4 regions of the Geobacillus stearothermophilus ATCC 12980 genome follow, and region 4 is predicted to be linked to each of the others. Evidence: riboswitches for the same ligand, from Rfam matches in the RefSeq annotation. Region 4 holds a riboswitch; each other region holds the start of a gene.
The links. A riboswitch is a leader RNA that binds a small molecule or an ion and turns the genes downstream of it on or off. The one in region 4 is predicted to bind S-adenosylmethionine.

Region 1 (3,297 bases), 1.3 Mb from region 4:
AACCACTCATCGGGCGAAACGAAACGTTTTTCACCAATCCCGATTAGGCGCGCTCGCTTTCGTTGGCGATTTGGACGCAGCGTTGTACAATACATGGTGAACGATCGATTTTGCAACAGAAAGGAACGAACGCCCATGATTTACCCATACAAAGGCAAAACGCCGCAAATTGCCGCCTCCGCCTTTATCGCCGACTATGTGACGATCACCGGCGATGTCGTGATCGGCGAAGAGACAAGCATTTGGTTCAATACCGTCATTCGCGGCGATGTGGCACCAACGGTGATTGGCAACCGGGTCAATATTCAAGATAACTCAATTTTGCATCAAAGTCCAAACAATCCGCTTATCATTGAGGACGGGGTGACGGTCGGCCATCAAGTCATTTTGCACAGCGCCATCGTTCGCAAAAACGCGCTCATCGGCATGGGCTCAATCATTTTGGACCGCGCGGAAATCGGGGAAGGCGCGTTTATCGGCGCCGGCAGTTTAGTGCCGCCGGGCAAAAAAATTCCACCCAACACGCTCGCCCTCGGCCGACCGGCGAAAGTCGTCCGCGAACTGACGGAAGACGATATCCGCGAAATGGAGCGCATCCGCCGCGAATATGTCGAGAAAGGGCAGTATTACAAAGCGCTGCAGCAACAGCGGACATCGTGCGCCGACAAAAAAGAGCTACCGTGATCAGGCAGCTCTTTTTCTTTCATCACTTGTCCGCCAGCGCCAGCGCTTGTTCTCTCAGCGTCGTCGCTTTATCAGTGCGCTCCCACGGCAAGTCGATGTCCGTACGCCCAAAATGGCCGTAAGCAGCCGTCTGTTTGTAAATCGGGCGGCGCAGGTCAAGCATTTTGATGATGCCCGCCGGGCGGAGATCGAAGTTGCTGCGCACGACCTCAATCAAAATGTCTTCCGACACTTTGCCGGTGCCGAACGTATCAATGGAAATCGATACCGGACGGGCGACGCCGATCGCGTAGGCGAGCTGCACTTCGCATTTGTCGGCCAGTCCTGCCGCGACGATGTTTTTCGCGACATAGCGGGCCGCATACGCTGCCGAGCGGTCGACTTTCGTCGGATCTTTGCCCGAGAACGCGCCACCGCCGTGGCGGGCGTAGCCGCCGTACGTATCGACGATGATTTTGCGCCCCGTCAACCCAGCATCCCCTTGCGGACCGCCGATGACAAACCGTCCTGTCGGGTTGATGAAATAGTTCGTGTTCTCATCAAGCAGCTCCGCGGGCACGACCGGCTTGATGACCTGCTCTTTAATGTCGCGCTCGATTTGCTCTTGCGTAATTTCCGGATGGTGCTGCGCGGAAACGACGATCGTATCGACGCGCACCGGTTTGCCGTTTTCATCGTATTCGATCGTCACTTGCGTTTTCCCGTCCGGCCGCAAGTACGGCAAGACGTCCGTTTTACGCACTTCCGCCAATCGGCGCGCCAAGCGGTGCGCAAGCGAAATCGGCAGCGGCATCAATTCTTCCGTCTCATTGCAGGCGAACCCAAACATCAATCCTTGGTCGCCGGCGCCGATCGCTTCAATTTCCTCATCAGTCATCTGACCTTCGCGCGCCTCGAGCGCCCGATCCACCCCCATCGCAATGTCCGGCGATTGTTCGTCAATCGACGTCAGCACCGCGCACGTATCAGCGTCAAATCCGTATTTGGCGCGCGTGTAGCCGATCTCCCGGATCGTATCGCGGACGATGCGCGGAATGTCCACGTATGTTGATGTCGTGATTTCCCCGCTCACGAGCACCAGCCCGGTCGTGACGCTCGTTTCGCAGGCGACGCGGGCGTTTGGATCTTTTTCCAAAATCGCATCCAAAATGGCGTCAGAAATTTGGTCGCAAATTTTATCCGGATGTCCTTCCGTCACAGACTCTGAAGTAAACAAGCGGCGTTTGGCTGACATTCGGTTTGTTTCCTCCTCTTGGCATGATGTGGCGACACGGAACTCATTTCCCTTTTTCCCTTCGCAATATAAAAAACCTTTCCTGTAACGGCTGAGGAAAGGTCATGGCAATCGTATTGCTTCCTTTCACTCTTATCGTTCAAGGACTGCGCCTTGCCACAGGTTAGCACCATTTCACACATGTCCAGTTGTGACGGTTGCTGGGCTTCATCGGGCCTGTCCCTCCACCGGCTCGGGATAAGAGTATCCGTTCAATGACTTATCTTATCGCAACGGAATCGGCAAAGTCAACTATCAAAATTCATTTTTTATCATTTCCAGCCGCGAAAATTCTTTCCTCAAGGAAATCGACACATTGGGCAAAATAAAGTTTGAAAAACCCACACAATTAGTATGGACTATTAATAAAAATGTGTTATACTATTTTCAAGAGTGATTACAAAAAGAAGGCGGGTTTTGAATATGGGGATCGCAAACATGACGAATAAGCTTGATTTATTGCTACAAAAACCGTACGTACATCACCAATTGTCCGTCGCCGAGCTCGTCGAGAAAGTCCTGCAACGGAACGAAGGACGGCTGACCCACACCGGAGCCGTCGCGGTGACAACCGGCAAGTACACAGGGCGGTCGCCGAAAGACAAATACATCGTCGAAGAACCGTCAACGAAGCAAACGATCGACTGGGGCGCGGTCAACCAGCCGATGTCTCCGGAGACGTTTGATAAACTGTACGACAAAGTGCTCGATTATTTAATGAAACAAGATGAACTGTTCGTCTTTAAAGGCTTTGCCGGCGCCGATCCGAAATACCGGCTGCCGATTCAAGTCGTCAACGAATTCGCCTGGCACAACTTGTTCGTCCATCAGCTGTTCATCCGCCCGAGCGCCGAGGAGCTCGCCGCGCACGAGCCGCAATTCACCGTCATTTGCGCGCCGAACTTTAAAGCCGACCCGAAGGTGGACGGGACGCGCTCGGAAGCGTTCATCATCATCTCGTTTGAACGGCGCACCGTGTTGATCGGCGGCACCGAGTATGCCGGCGAAATGAAAAAATCGATTTTCTCGGTCATGAACTATGTGCTGCCGGAACAAGGCATCCTGCCGATGCACTGCTCGGCCAACGTCGGGCAGGAAGGCGACGTCGCCCTCTTTTTCGGCTTGTCGGGAACGGGAAAAACGACGCTCTCGACCGACCCGAACCGCCGCTTGATCGGCGATGACGAACACGGTTGGTCAAGCCGCGGCATTTTCAACATCGAAGGCGGCTGCTATGCGAAATGCATCAAGCTATCGCGCGAGAAAGAGCCGCAAATTTTTGACGCCATCGGCTTCGGCGCGGTGCTCGAAAACGTCGTTCTCGATGACGCGACGCGGGT
Region 2 (3,297 bases), 1.1 Mb from region 4:
CGGAATGTGATGAAAAAGGGGTGCTCGTGATGGTGTTGCAAACGAAGCAACTGGATGTCACGGACCGGGTCACCGGCAAATGGAACGGCCGCACGATCGAACTGTACGAGGGAGGCGAGCTCATCGGCCGCCTTCCGCTTCCTGCGGCTGTAGCGTGGAAAAACGGATAAAGCGAACAAATGGGAAAATTTGAAAATGGGTCACCGCTACCGTTGAACCGGATCAAAAATATGTCGACTGCGACGGGGAGGCGGGCTGGTGTTAGGAGGCAACGGCGGATGGCCGTTGCTTTTCTGTTGCCATACAATATTGTATCCTCATTCACGTTAGGTGGGTCGGACATGCGACAGGTGGAAAAAGTGATTATTGTGGAAGGGCGGTCAGATAAGGAAAAAGTGGCGGCCGTGCTGAACGAGCCGGTTGTCATCATTTGCACGAACGGCACGATCAGCGATGCGCGCCTTGAGGAGCTGGCCGATGAACTCGAAGGGCGGGATGTGTACGTGCTCGCCGATGCCGACGAGGCGGGGGAAAAATTGCGCCGGCAGTTCCGCCGGGTGTTTCCGGAAGCAGGGCATATTTACATTGACCGGGCGTATCGCGAAGTGGCCGCCGCCCCGATCTGGCATTTGGCGCATGTGCTGCTGCGCGCCCATTTTGACGTCCGTATCGAATCGTTCATGAGAGGAAGAGGCGAGTGAACACAATCGGTCGAAACGATATTAAGCGAATGGTGGAAGGGGAGCCGCTTCTCGCTCTTTCGTTGTATACCCCACTGTGCGGCACGTGCCAGTTGGCGAGGCGCATGCTTGTTGTCCTAGAACAATTGTTTCCGGACATACCGTTTTGCGAAACGGACATCAACTACATCCCCGAGCAGGCGGCGGCGTGGAAAATTGAAAGCGTTCCGTGCTTGCTTCTTTTCGCCGGCGGAGAGATCATCGGCAAATGGTATGCGTTCCATTCGGTCCCTTATTTGTACGAAGCAATCCGCGCCCGTTTGCCGCGTTGACGATCCGCCATTTTTTGACGCCGTTTGACACATTTCATGGGAAATGACAAAAACGGCGTTGGTTCGCCACGGCGGCTGTCGAGATTTTTGTAAAGGATTCTCCCCCTTCGGCATGGAAATAAAAGGACAAAGGAGATGGGGGGAGGATGCTCAATGGAAATGTGCGAGTTGGTAGGACAGTTTATGGAACGGATGCAAACGTTGCGCCATTTGTTGCCGATTTTGCCGGATGAGCAGCTGTATGTTCGCTTTGAAAGCGAGGAAGAGACCGCCATGGTGGCGCTCGGCAAGGAGCTTACTGCCGGAAGGGAACCTGATGAACGGAACGTCTTGACGGTGCACGGCTCCAAAAAAGCACTTTGCTCGCTTTTAGACGGCGAGCTGAAGCTGCAGCAGCTCGTCCGGCTGCGCGAAGTGCATGTATCGGGAAGCTTTCGTCATCTGTTGCTGCTTGAGTCGCTCCTCCATTTGGCTAAGCCATATCGGCATGTTGGGTGAAATTTTTATTGACAATGTTCGACACAAGGTGATACAATCACAGTTGTAGTCAATCGAATAGGCGATTGTTGCGCTCTTATCAAGAGAGGTGGAGGGATGTGCCCAATGAAGCCCGGCAACCGTCAGCGCGTGCGCTGAAAAGGTGCCAATTCACACAAAGCGGCCTGCTTTGAGAGATAAGAGACGGAATGGTGCACAATACCTTTCTGTTCTCTGCGGGCAGAAAGGTTTTCTTTTTGCGCTCCGCCGCCTTGGGGAGGAAGGTGAAACGATGATTACACTCGAACATGTGACAAAGATCTATCAAGCGGCTAACGGCTCAGTCACGGCCGTCGACAATGTGTCGCTTGAGATTCGCGAAGGGGAAATTTTCGGCATTATCGGCTACAGCGGCGCGGGGAAAAGTACGCTCATCCGCTTGCTCAATGGGCTCGAGAAGCCGACGGGCGGCCGGGTGGTCGTCGCCGGCCGCGACATGGGGCGCATCAAAGGGCGGGAGCTGCGCAAGGCGCGTCAAGAGATCGGGATGATTTTCCAACATTTCAACTTGCTTTGGTCGCGCACAGTGCGGGAAAACATTGCGTTTCCGCTCGAGATTGCGGGTGTTCCGAAAGCGGAGCGGCAAAAACGGGTCGATGAATTGATCGAGCTCGTCGGGCTCACGGGGCGGGAAGAGGCGTATCCGTCGCAGTTGAGCGGCGGGCAAAAGCAGCGTGTCGGCATTGCCCGGGCGCTCGCCAACAACCCGAAAGTGCTGCTTTGCGACGAGGCGACATCGGCGTTGGACCCGCAGACGACCGATGCGATTTTGGACTTGCTCGTTGACATCAACAAGCGGCTCGGGCTGACGATCGTGCTGATCACCCATGAAATGCACGTCATCCGCAAAATTTGCGACCGCGTCGCCGTGATGGAAAACGGCAAAATCGTTGAGCAAGGCGACGTGTTGCACGTGTTCCGCAACCCGCAGCAGCCGATCACGAAGCGGTTCGTCAAGCAGCTCGTCGAGCCGGAAGAGACGGAAGAGGCGATTTCCCATTTGTTTGGCCAATACCCGAGCGGGCTGATCGCGCAGCTGACGTTTGTCGGCGCGGCGGCCGGCCAGCCGCTCATCAGCCAGGTCGTGCGGCAATTTGCCGTCGATATGAATATTTTGCAAGGGAAAATTTCGCAAACCCATCAAGGCGCTTATGGGGTGCTGTTTGTGCACATCAATGGGGCGGCGGATGAAATTGACCGGGCGCTTGGCTACATTCAAAGCCAGCAGGTGGCGGTGGAGGTGATTCACGATGCTCGCTAACCTCCTGCCGAACGTCCAATGGGAGACGATGTGGGCGGCGACGGTCGAGACGCTGTATATGACGGGAGTGGCGGTGGCGGCCACTTTCGTTCTCGGAATCGTTCTTGGCTTGCTTCTATTTTTGACAGCGAAGGGCAACCTATGGGAAAACCGGTTTGTCAATACCGTGATTGCGGCGTTTGTGAACATTTTCCGCTCCATTCCGTTTATTATTTTGATCATTTTGCTCATTCCGTTTACCACCTGGCTTGTTGGGACGATGCTTGGCGCCAATGCGGCGCTGCCGGCTTTGGTCATTGGGGCCGCGCCGTTTTACGCCCGCATGGTGGAGATTGCCCTTCGCGAAATTGATAAAGGCGTCATCGAAGCAGCCCAAGCGATGGGCGCCTCAACGTGGACGATCATTTGGAAAGTGCTGCTGCCGGAGTCATTGCCGGCGCTTGTCTCCGGCATTACGGTGACGGCGGTGTCGCTCGTCAGCTATACA
Region 3 (3,297 bases), 340 kb from region 4:
TCTTTCCCTAGGGGCCAGCCGATGATCGCGGACGATCGCGTCAAGCAAATGCTCGCAGCCGGAGCGAATCAAGCGGTACACTTCGGCAAAATTCCCGGTATAATACGGATCCGGCACATCGTCTTTTTCCCGATCCGGGACAAAATCAAGCAGCCGGGCGATCACCGCCGGCGAATTCGGCCCGGCGAGCCGGCGCAAATCGCTCAAATTGGCGGCGTCCATGGCGATGATGTAATCAAATTCCTCCAAGTCGCGGCGCCCGACTTGCCGGGCGCGGATGCCGGAATAGTCAATGTCGTTTTCACTCAAAATCCGCCTTGTCCCCTCATGCGGCGGCTCCCCGACATGCCAGCTGCCCGTTCCCGCTGAATCAACGACAATCTGTCCGTCAAGCCCCCGTTCGTTCACCAAATGACGGAATACCGCTTCCGCCATCGGCGAACGGCAAATGTTGCCGAGGCAAACAAACAACACTTTGACCATCGAAGCAGCCACTCCTTTCCATCCCGTTTTCTTGGCATTAGTTTTCCCTTTTCATCCAAGCGCTTGATAGCTGCTTTCTAGCAGCTCGTGCACATGCACCTATATTTTACCACCTAACGCTGGCGCGGACTATATTGCCTCTCCCCTTTTTCACCGCCGGTGTGGTACAATACATGATAACCTGCCACGAAAGGAGCGAAACCATGGATTTATCGAAACCGTCCGCAGAAAACGTCGAATATATCGTTGAACAACTGAAGAAAAAATTAAAAGTGCTCAATTTTGATGCGATTAAGCCGGCCCATTTTTCCGAGGCATGGTATGACGAACTGAAAGACATTTACGACATGGTCATGAAGCGTGAAACGTTCAGTTCAAGCGAAATACAGGCCATTGTTGAGGAGCTCGGAAGCCTGCGCAAGCGGTAATCCTCTCCTTCCGTCACCGGATGGAAGCATCGCGAAGCTGCCTATGTATATAAAAAAATTCCTATCGAAAAACTAGGATTGACATTAGCGCCAATTGTGTTAAAATTTAATCAATATAAATTACATACGCTTATCAAGAGCGGGGGAGGGACTGGCCCGATGAACTCCGGCAACCTGCCGCGTTTGGCAAGGTGCTAATTCCAGCAAAATGGGATCCATTTTGGAAGATAAGGCGTCCCTCGTTCTTCCGCTCTTTCCGAAATGGAAGGGGCGTTTTTATCGCCAGGCTGCCCGTTGCCGGATGAATATCCGACTAATTATGTTGATTTTCTTTGTTTTTTAAGGAGGGGGAAACGATGCTCACATATGACCAATGGGAAACGGCCGAAAAACCGTCTTTTCCGTCCGATGATGAAACGAAAGGGGCGTTGGCTGTCCTTGCTTGGGCGTACCGCGAATACGGCGATGACATTGTCTATGCGTGCAGTTTTGGCATTGAAGGGATTGTGCTCATTGATTTGATTTTCCAAGTCAAGCCGGATGCGGAAATCGTCTTTTTGGATACAGGGATGCATTTCCAAGAGACGTACGACACGATCGCGAACGTACAGGAAAAATACCCGTCGCTCCGCATCGTGATGAAACAGCCGCACTTGACGCTGGAGGAGCAGGCTGCACAGTTCGGCGATGAACTATGGAAACGCGATCCGAACAAATGCTGTGAGTTGCGCAAAGTCATTCCGCTGCGGGAAGTCTTGACCGGCGTCACCGCCTGGATTTCCGGCTTGCGCCGCGAACAGTCGCCGACGCGGCGCCATGTCGAGTACATCAATAAAGACGACAAATTCCGCTCCATTAAAGTGTGCCCGCTCATTCATTGGACGTGGAAAGACGTTTGGAATTACGTATATAAACAAGGTCTTCCGTACAACGTGCTCCATGACCGGGGCTACCCGAGCATCGGCTGCGCCCCTTGCACAGCGCCGGCATCGGATCCGAACGATTTGCGCTCCGGGCGCTGGGCCGGCCAGGGGAAAACGGAGTGCGGGCTCCATCTCACATAAGGGGAGAACAACGATATGCTCCTTGCCATTGCCTTTATTGTGTCCTTTTTCTTCGCCATGAACATCGGGGCGAGCGGCGCGGCCGCCTCGATGGGCGTCGCGTACGGGTCGGGCGCCATTCCGAAAAAGTCGATGGCCCTCCTTCTTTGCGGCATCGGCGTGTTTCTCGGCAGCCTTGGCGGCGGAGAAGTAGTGAAAACGATCGGGTCGGGCATTATTCCGTCTTCGATCCTCACCGTCAAAATCGTCGTCATCATTTTAACGGCGGCGGCCATTTCACTTTTTGCGGCGAACATCATGGGCATTCCGCTCTCGACGAGCGAGATCACCGTTGGATCAGTCGTCGGCGTTGGCATCGCCTATCAGGCGTTGTACTTTCATAAGCTGCTGTTTATCGTGTCGGTATGGATCGTGATCCCGATCGTCGCCTTTTCGTTTACGCTGGCTGTCGGCAAATGGTTTTTGACGCTCAAGCGAAAATATCCGCAGCTTGAACAAGGGCGCTGGCAAAAAACATTCATGGCCTTGCTCGTTGTCACGGGCTTTCTCGAGGCGTTTTCCGCCGGCATGAACAATGTGGCCAATGCCGTCGGGCCGCTCGTCGGCGCCGGGCTGATGGCGGTCGGGCCGGCAACTATCTTCGGCGGCTTGTTTGTCGCTGCCGGCGCCCTGTTGCTTGGGCATCGCGTGTTAGAAACAAACGGAAAGAAAATTACAAACTTCTCCCCGTTTGAAGGAATCGCCATTTCCGGCACGGGAGCCGTGCTCGTCATCATTTCGTCGCTGTTTGGTTTGCCTGTTCCGCTTACGCAGATTACGACATCGGCGATCATCGGCATCGGCACGGCGAAAAGCGGGATGTCGATTTGGCAAAAGCGGATTGTCGTGCAACTGTTGAAAGTGTGGTTTGTTTCGCCAATATTTTCCCTTGTCATTTCGTACAGCCTTGTGAAACTGTTGCTTGACAGCGATGTTTACACGGTGATTGCCATCTTCAGCGTCTGCCTGGCGACGCTTGGCGTCATCAGCTTAAAAAAAACAGTCGCCGAAGAAGAGCGTTCGCTTCATGAACATGGCGGCGGCATTTAATGAACATCTATCAATCTAGGAGGTTATGAACATGAGTTTGAGCATTCCGCATGGCGGCACATTGATCAACCGTTGGAATCCGGATTACCCAATCGATGAAGCAACGAAAACGATCGAGCTGTCCAAAGCCGAACTAAGCGACCTTGAGCTGATCGGCACAGGCGCCTACAGCCCGCTCACCGGGTTTTTAACGAAAGCCGATTACGATGCGGTCGTAGAAACGATGCGCCTCG
Region 4 (3,297 bases):
CAAGCCCGACGCTCAGCCGCAACAAGCCGTCGGTAATGCCGCGCCGGAGCCTCTCTTCTTTTGGCATCGCCGCATGCGACATTTTCGCTGGGTGCGATAAAATTGACTCGACCGCCCCAAGGCTGACAGCAAACACCGGCAAGCGGACGTTTCGGACGAACGTCCGAGCCGCTTCTTCATCGGCTAAACGGAACGACAGCACAGCGCCAAACCCGGCCGCCTGATGGCGCTGGATGTCATGGCCTGGGTGGTGCGAAAGCCCTGGATAATACACATCTTCCACTTTCGGATGGCGCGCCAAATACTCAGCGATGGCCAGGGCGGATTCGGACGACTGCTTCAGCCGAACGTGGAGCGTTTTTAATCCCCGCAGCACAAGCCACGCATCTTGGACGCCAAGGACGGCGCCAAACGCGTTTTGCAGTTTGTACAATTCTTTTCCCAATTCCTCGTCTTTCACGACCGCCAGCCCGGCGACGACGTCGCTATGGCCGGCTAAAAATTTCGTGGCGCTGTGAAGGACAATATCGACGCCAAGGTCAAGCGGCCGCTGCAACGCCGGCGTCATGAACGTATTATCCAAGAACGTCAAACAGCCGTGCGCTTTCGCCAGCTTGACGACGCCTTGAATGTCGGTCACTTTTAACAGCGGATTGGACGGCGTTTCCATATAAATGACTTTCGTGTTCGGACGAATGTTTTCCGCTACTGTGTTTAAATCCGTCATATCGACAAACGTATGCTCGATGCCAAAGCGGGTCAACACTTCCGTGATCATCCGGTACGTGCCGCCGTAGACGTCTTCGGTCACGAGGACGTGGTCGCCTCGGGACAAGAGCAAAAACGCCGTCGAAATGGCCGCCATGCCAGAAGCGAAGGCGAATCCGCGCACGCCGCCTTCTAACGCCGCAATCGTTTCCTCGAGCGCCTCGCGCGTCGGGTTGCCGGAGCGGCTGTAGTCGTATTTGCCGAACGTGTCGAAATCGAACTGATGGAACGTGGAGGCGTGCTGGATCGGCACGCTCACCGCTCCCGTGTGGCGATCGACTTTCCATTCATTATGGAGAAGTTTCGTTGAAAACGACCATTCCCGTTCCATCGCTTACACCTCTTTCATGTGTTTGAACGCTTGCGCCAAGTCGGCGATTAAATCATCCGCATGTTCGATGCCGACCGAGAAGCGGAGCAGTCGGTTGCAAATACCGTTTTGGATGCGGATTTCCTCAGGAATGTCCGCATGCGTCTGCGTCGCTGGGTACGTAATAAAGCTTTCGACTCCGCCCAGGCTTTCCGCGAATGTAATGAGGCGCAAGCTTTTTAAAAACCCGTTCACCCACTTTTCATCGGCAATCCGGAACGACAGCATCCCGCCTCTCCCCGGATACAGCACATCAGTGACATCTTCATGTTCGCGCAAAAAGGCGCTGATGCGCTTGGCGTTTTCTTCATGCTGGCGCATCCTTAGCGCCAGCGTTTTCATCCCGCGAATCAACAGCCACGAATCAAACGGCGACAACACCGCGCCGATGGCGTTCTGATACTCGGTCAGGCGTTGACAGAGCTCCTCGCCCTTGGCGACGACAAGGCCAGCCAACACGTCGTTATGGCCGCCTAAATATTTCGTGGCGCTGTGGATGACAATATCGGCGCCTTGTTCGATCGGGCGTTGAATCACCGGTGTATAAAACGTGTTGTCAACAATCAACAAAAGCCCATGCCGTTTGGCGAGCTTGGCGACCGCCGAAATATCCGCCTCCTGCATCAATGGGTTCGTCGGCGTTTCCAAAAAGATGGCTTTCGTTTTTTCCGTGATTTTTTCTTCCACAGCATCAAGATCGGCAAAATCGACGTAATGAAAGCCGAGACCGTACTTGCGCCAGCCGCGCTCAAACAGGCGGTACGTCCCGCCGTAAAGGTCGGCCGATACGAGAAACTCGTCTCCGCTCTCAAACAAGGCGAGCACTGTCTGAATGGCGGCCATGCCGGAGCTGAACGCATAGCCTTGGTCGCCGCCTTCCAGTCTCGCGATCGCTTCTTCGACGATTTTGCGCGTCGGGTTGCCGGTGCGGATATAGTCAAACCCGGTCGACTCCCCGATGCCGGCATGACGGTAGGCGGTGGAAAAATAAACTGGCGGGTTGACCGTCCCCGTCACCGTTTCGCTCCGGTTGCCAATTTGCGCTAACAACGTTTCTAGTTTATCCACCTCATCTCTCTCCTTCTGTTGAAAATTCCATCATGGATCAACGGCCAACCACTTAACGCCCAACGAAGCGCCGCTGTTGGTCAAGCAGCAGCCGAGGGCCTTGATCCTCGACGCCTCTCGGTTGAGGGAGCGGCCGCTTGAGTAAATAAAAAAAGTCTTCTAAGAAGAAGACTTTTCCATACGAACATGGTCATGCTTCTTCTTATCTGCCGAATTGAATGCTCAATTCGCTGGATTTAGCACCTGGCCGTCGGGCGGCTGGTTGCTGAAGCTTCATTGGGCCAGTTCCCTCCGCTTCTCTTGATAAGAACCGCTGCGTATTTAATTTTGTTAATTGTTAATTTATTAAAAAATGTAACGCATTCCGGCCATTTTTGCAAGTCATTTTTTTGCCGGCGCCAATGTTCGGCAAGTTCACGAAAAATTCGAGCCCTTCGTTAACATCTTTTTGCCTAAATATGTTACAATAACAAGTGAACTTGCGCTTTCATGGAGGATGATCATGGCGACAGCAACAGGAACGATGCGCGATTATACGCTTTACAGCAGGGAGCTGCAAGAAGAAATCGGGTTGCTTGTCTACTTGCCAAGCGATTTTTCTCCGTTGCATAAATATTCTTTATTAATCGCGCAAGACGGCAAGGATTATTTTATGTACGGAAAAATCAAAACCGTGATCGAGACACTCATGGACGAAGGAACGATCGACCGAACGATCGTTGTCGGCATCCCGGACCGGAACGTCAGCGACCGCTACGAGAAATACCACCCGGCCGGTCGAAAAAACGAAGCCTATATCCGCTTTTTGGCCCATGAGCTCGCGCCGTTTTTGGATCGCGAGCTGCCGACATATCAAATGGGCAAAGGACGAGCGCTGATTGGCGATTCGCTGGGAGGAACCGTGTCGCTTCTAGCCGGTCTGTTGTATCCGCATACATTTGGAAAAATCGCCATGCAGTCTCCTTACATTGACGACTCGGTGCTCGAACGCATCCGCGCGTTCCGCGCCCCGTCGCTTCTTTCCCTTTACCATTCCGTCGGCGCAGAAGAAACGGCGGTCAAAACGACGGACGGCCATGTACGCGATTTTA

Region 1: it holds a riboswitch for S-adenosylmethionine, as region 4 does, so the genes downstream of both, metK (methionine adenosyltransferase) here and QSJ10_RS03915 (methionine biosynthesis PLP-dependent protein) in region 4, are expected to answer to the same signal.
Region 2: it holds a riboswitch for S-adenosylmethionine, as region 4 does, so the genes downstream of both, QSJ10_RS13190 (methionine ABC transporter ATP-binding protein) here and QSJ10_RS03915 (methionine biosynthesis PLP-dependent protein) in region 4, are expected to answer to the same signal.
Region 3: it holds a riboswitch for S-adenosylmethionine, as region 4 does, so the genes downstream of both, QSJ10_RS02020 (phosphoadenylyl-sulfate reductase) here and QSJ10_RS03915 (methionine biosynthesis PLP-dependent protein) in region 4, are expected to answer to the same signal.

The regions. Positions count from the first base shown of each region.
Region 1 is NZ_CP128494.1:2,247,187-2,250,483, forward strand. Features, by position in the region: gene QSJ10_RS12130 (gamma carbonic anhydrase) at 136-684, shown strand; gene metK (methionine adenosyltransferase) at 707-1,918, opposite strand; SAM riboswitch class I at 2,048-2,162, opposite strand; gene pckA (phosphoenolpyruvate carboxykinase (ATP)) at 2,381-3,297, shown strand, end outside.
Region 2 is NZ_CP128494.1:2,417,034-2,420,330, reverse strand. Features, by position in the region: gene QSJ10_RS13210 (DUF2553 family protein) at 30-170, shown strand; gene QSJ10_RS13205 (ribonuclease M5) at 342-701, shown strand; gene QSJ10_RS13200 (thioredoxin family protein) at 698-1,012, shown strand; gene QSJ10_RS13195 (hypothetical protein) at 1,166-1,510, shown strand; SAM riboswitch class I at 1,584-1,693, shown strand; gene QSJ10_RS13190 (methionine ABC transporter ATP-binding protein) at 1,782-2,810, shown strand; gene QSJ10_RS13185 (methionine ABC transporter permease) at 2,800-3,297, shown strand, end outside.
Region 3 is NZ_CP128494.1:379,916-383,212, reverse strand. Features, by position in the region: gene QSJ10_RS02030 (low molecular weight protein-tyrosine-phosphatase) at 1-483, opposite strand, end outside; gene QSJ10_RS02025 (DUF1128 domain-containing protein) at 687-911, shown strand; SAM riboswitch class I at 1,039-1,145, shown strand; gene QSJ10_RS02020 (phosphoadenylyl-sulfate reductase) at 1,268-1,975, shown strand; gene cysP (sulfate permease) at 1,991-3,064, shown strand; gene sat (sulfate adenylyltransferase) at 3,096-3,297, shown strand, end outside.
Region 4 is NZ_CP128494.1:716,952-720,248, reverse strand. Features, by position in the region: gene metC (cystathionine beta-lyase) at 1-1,099, opposite strand, end outside; gene QSJ10_RS03915 (methionine biosynthesis PLP-dependent protein) at 1,103-2,206, opposite strand; SAM riboswitch class I at 2,406-2,516, opposite strand; gene QSJ10_RS03910 (GTNG_0744 family esterase) at 2,709-3,297, shown strand, end outside.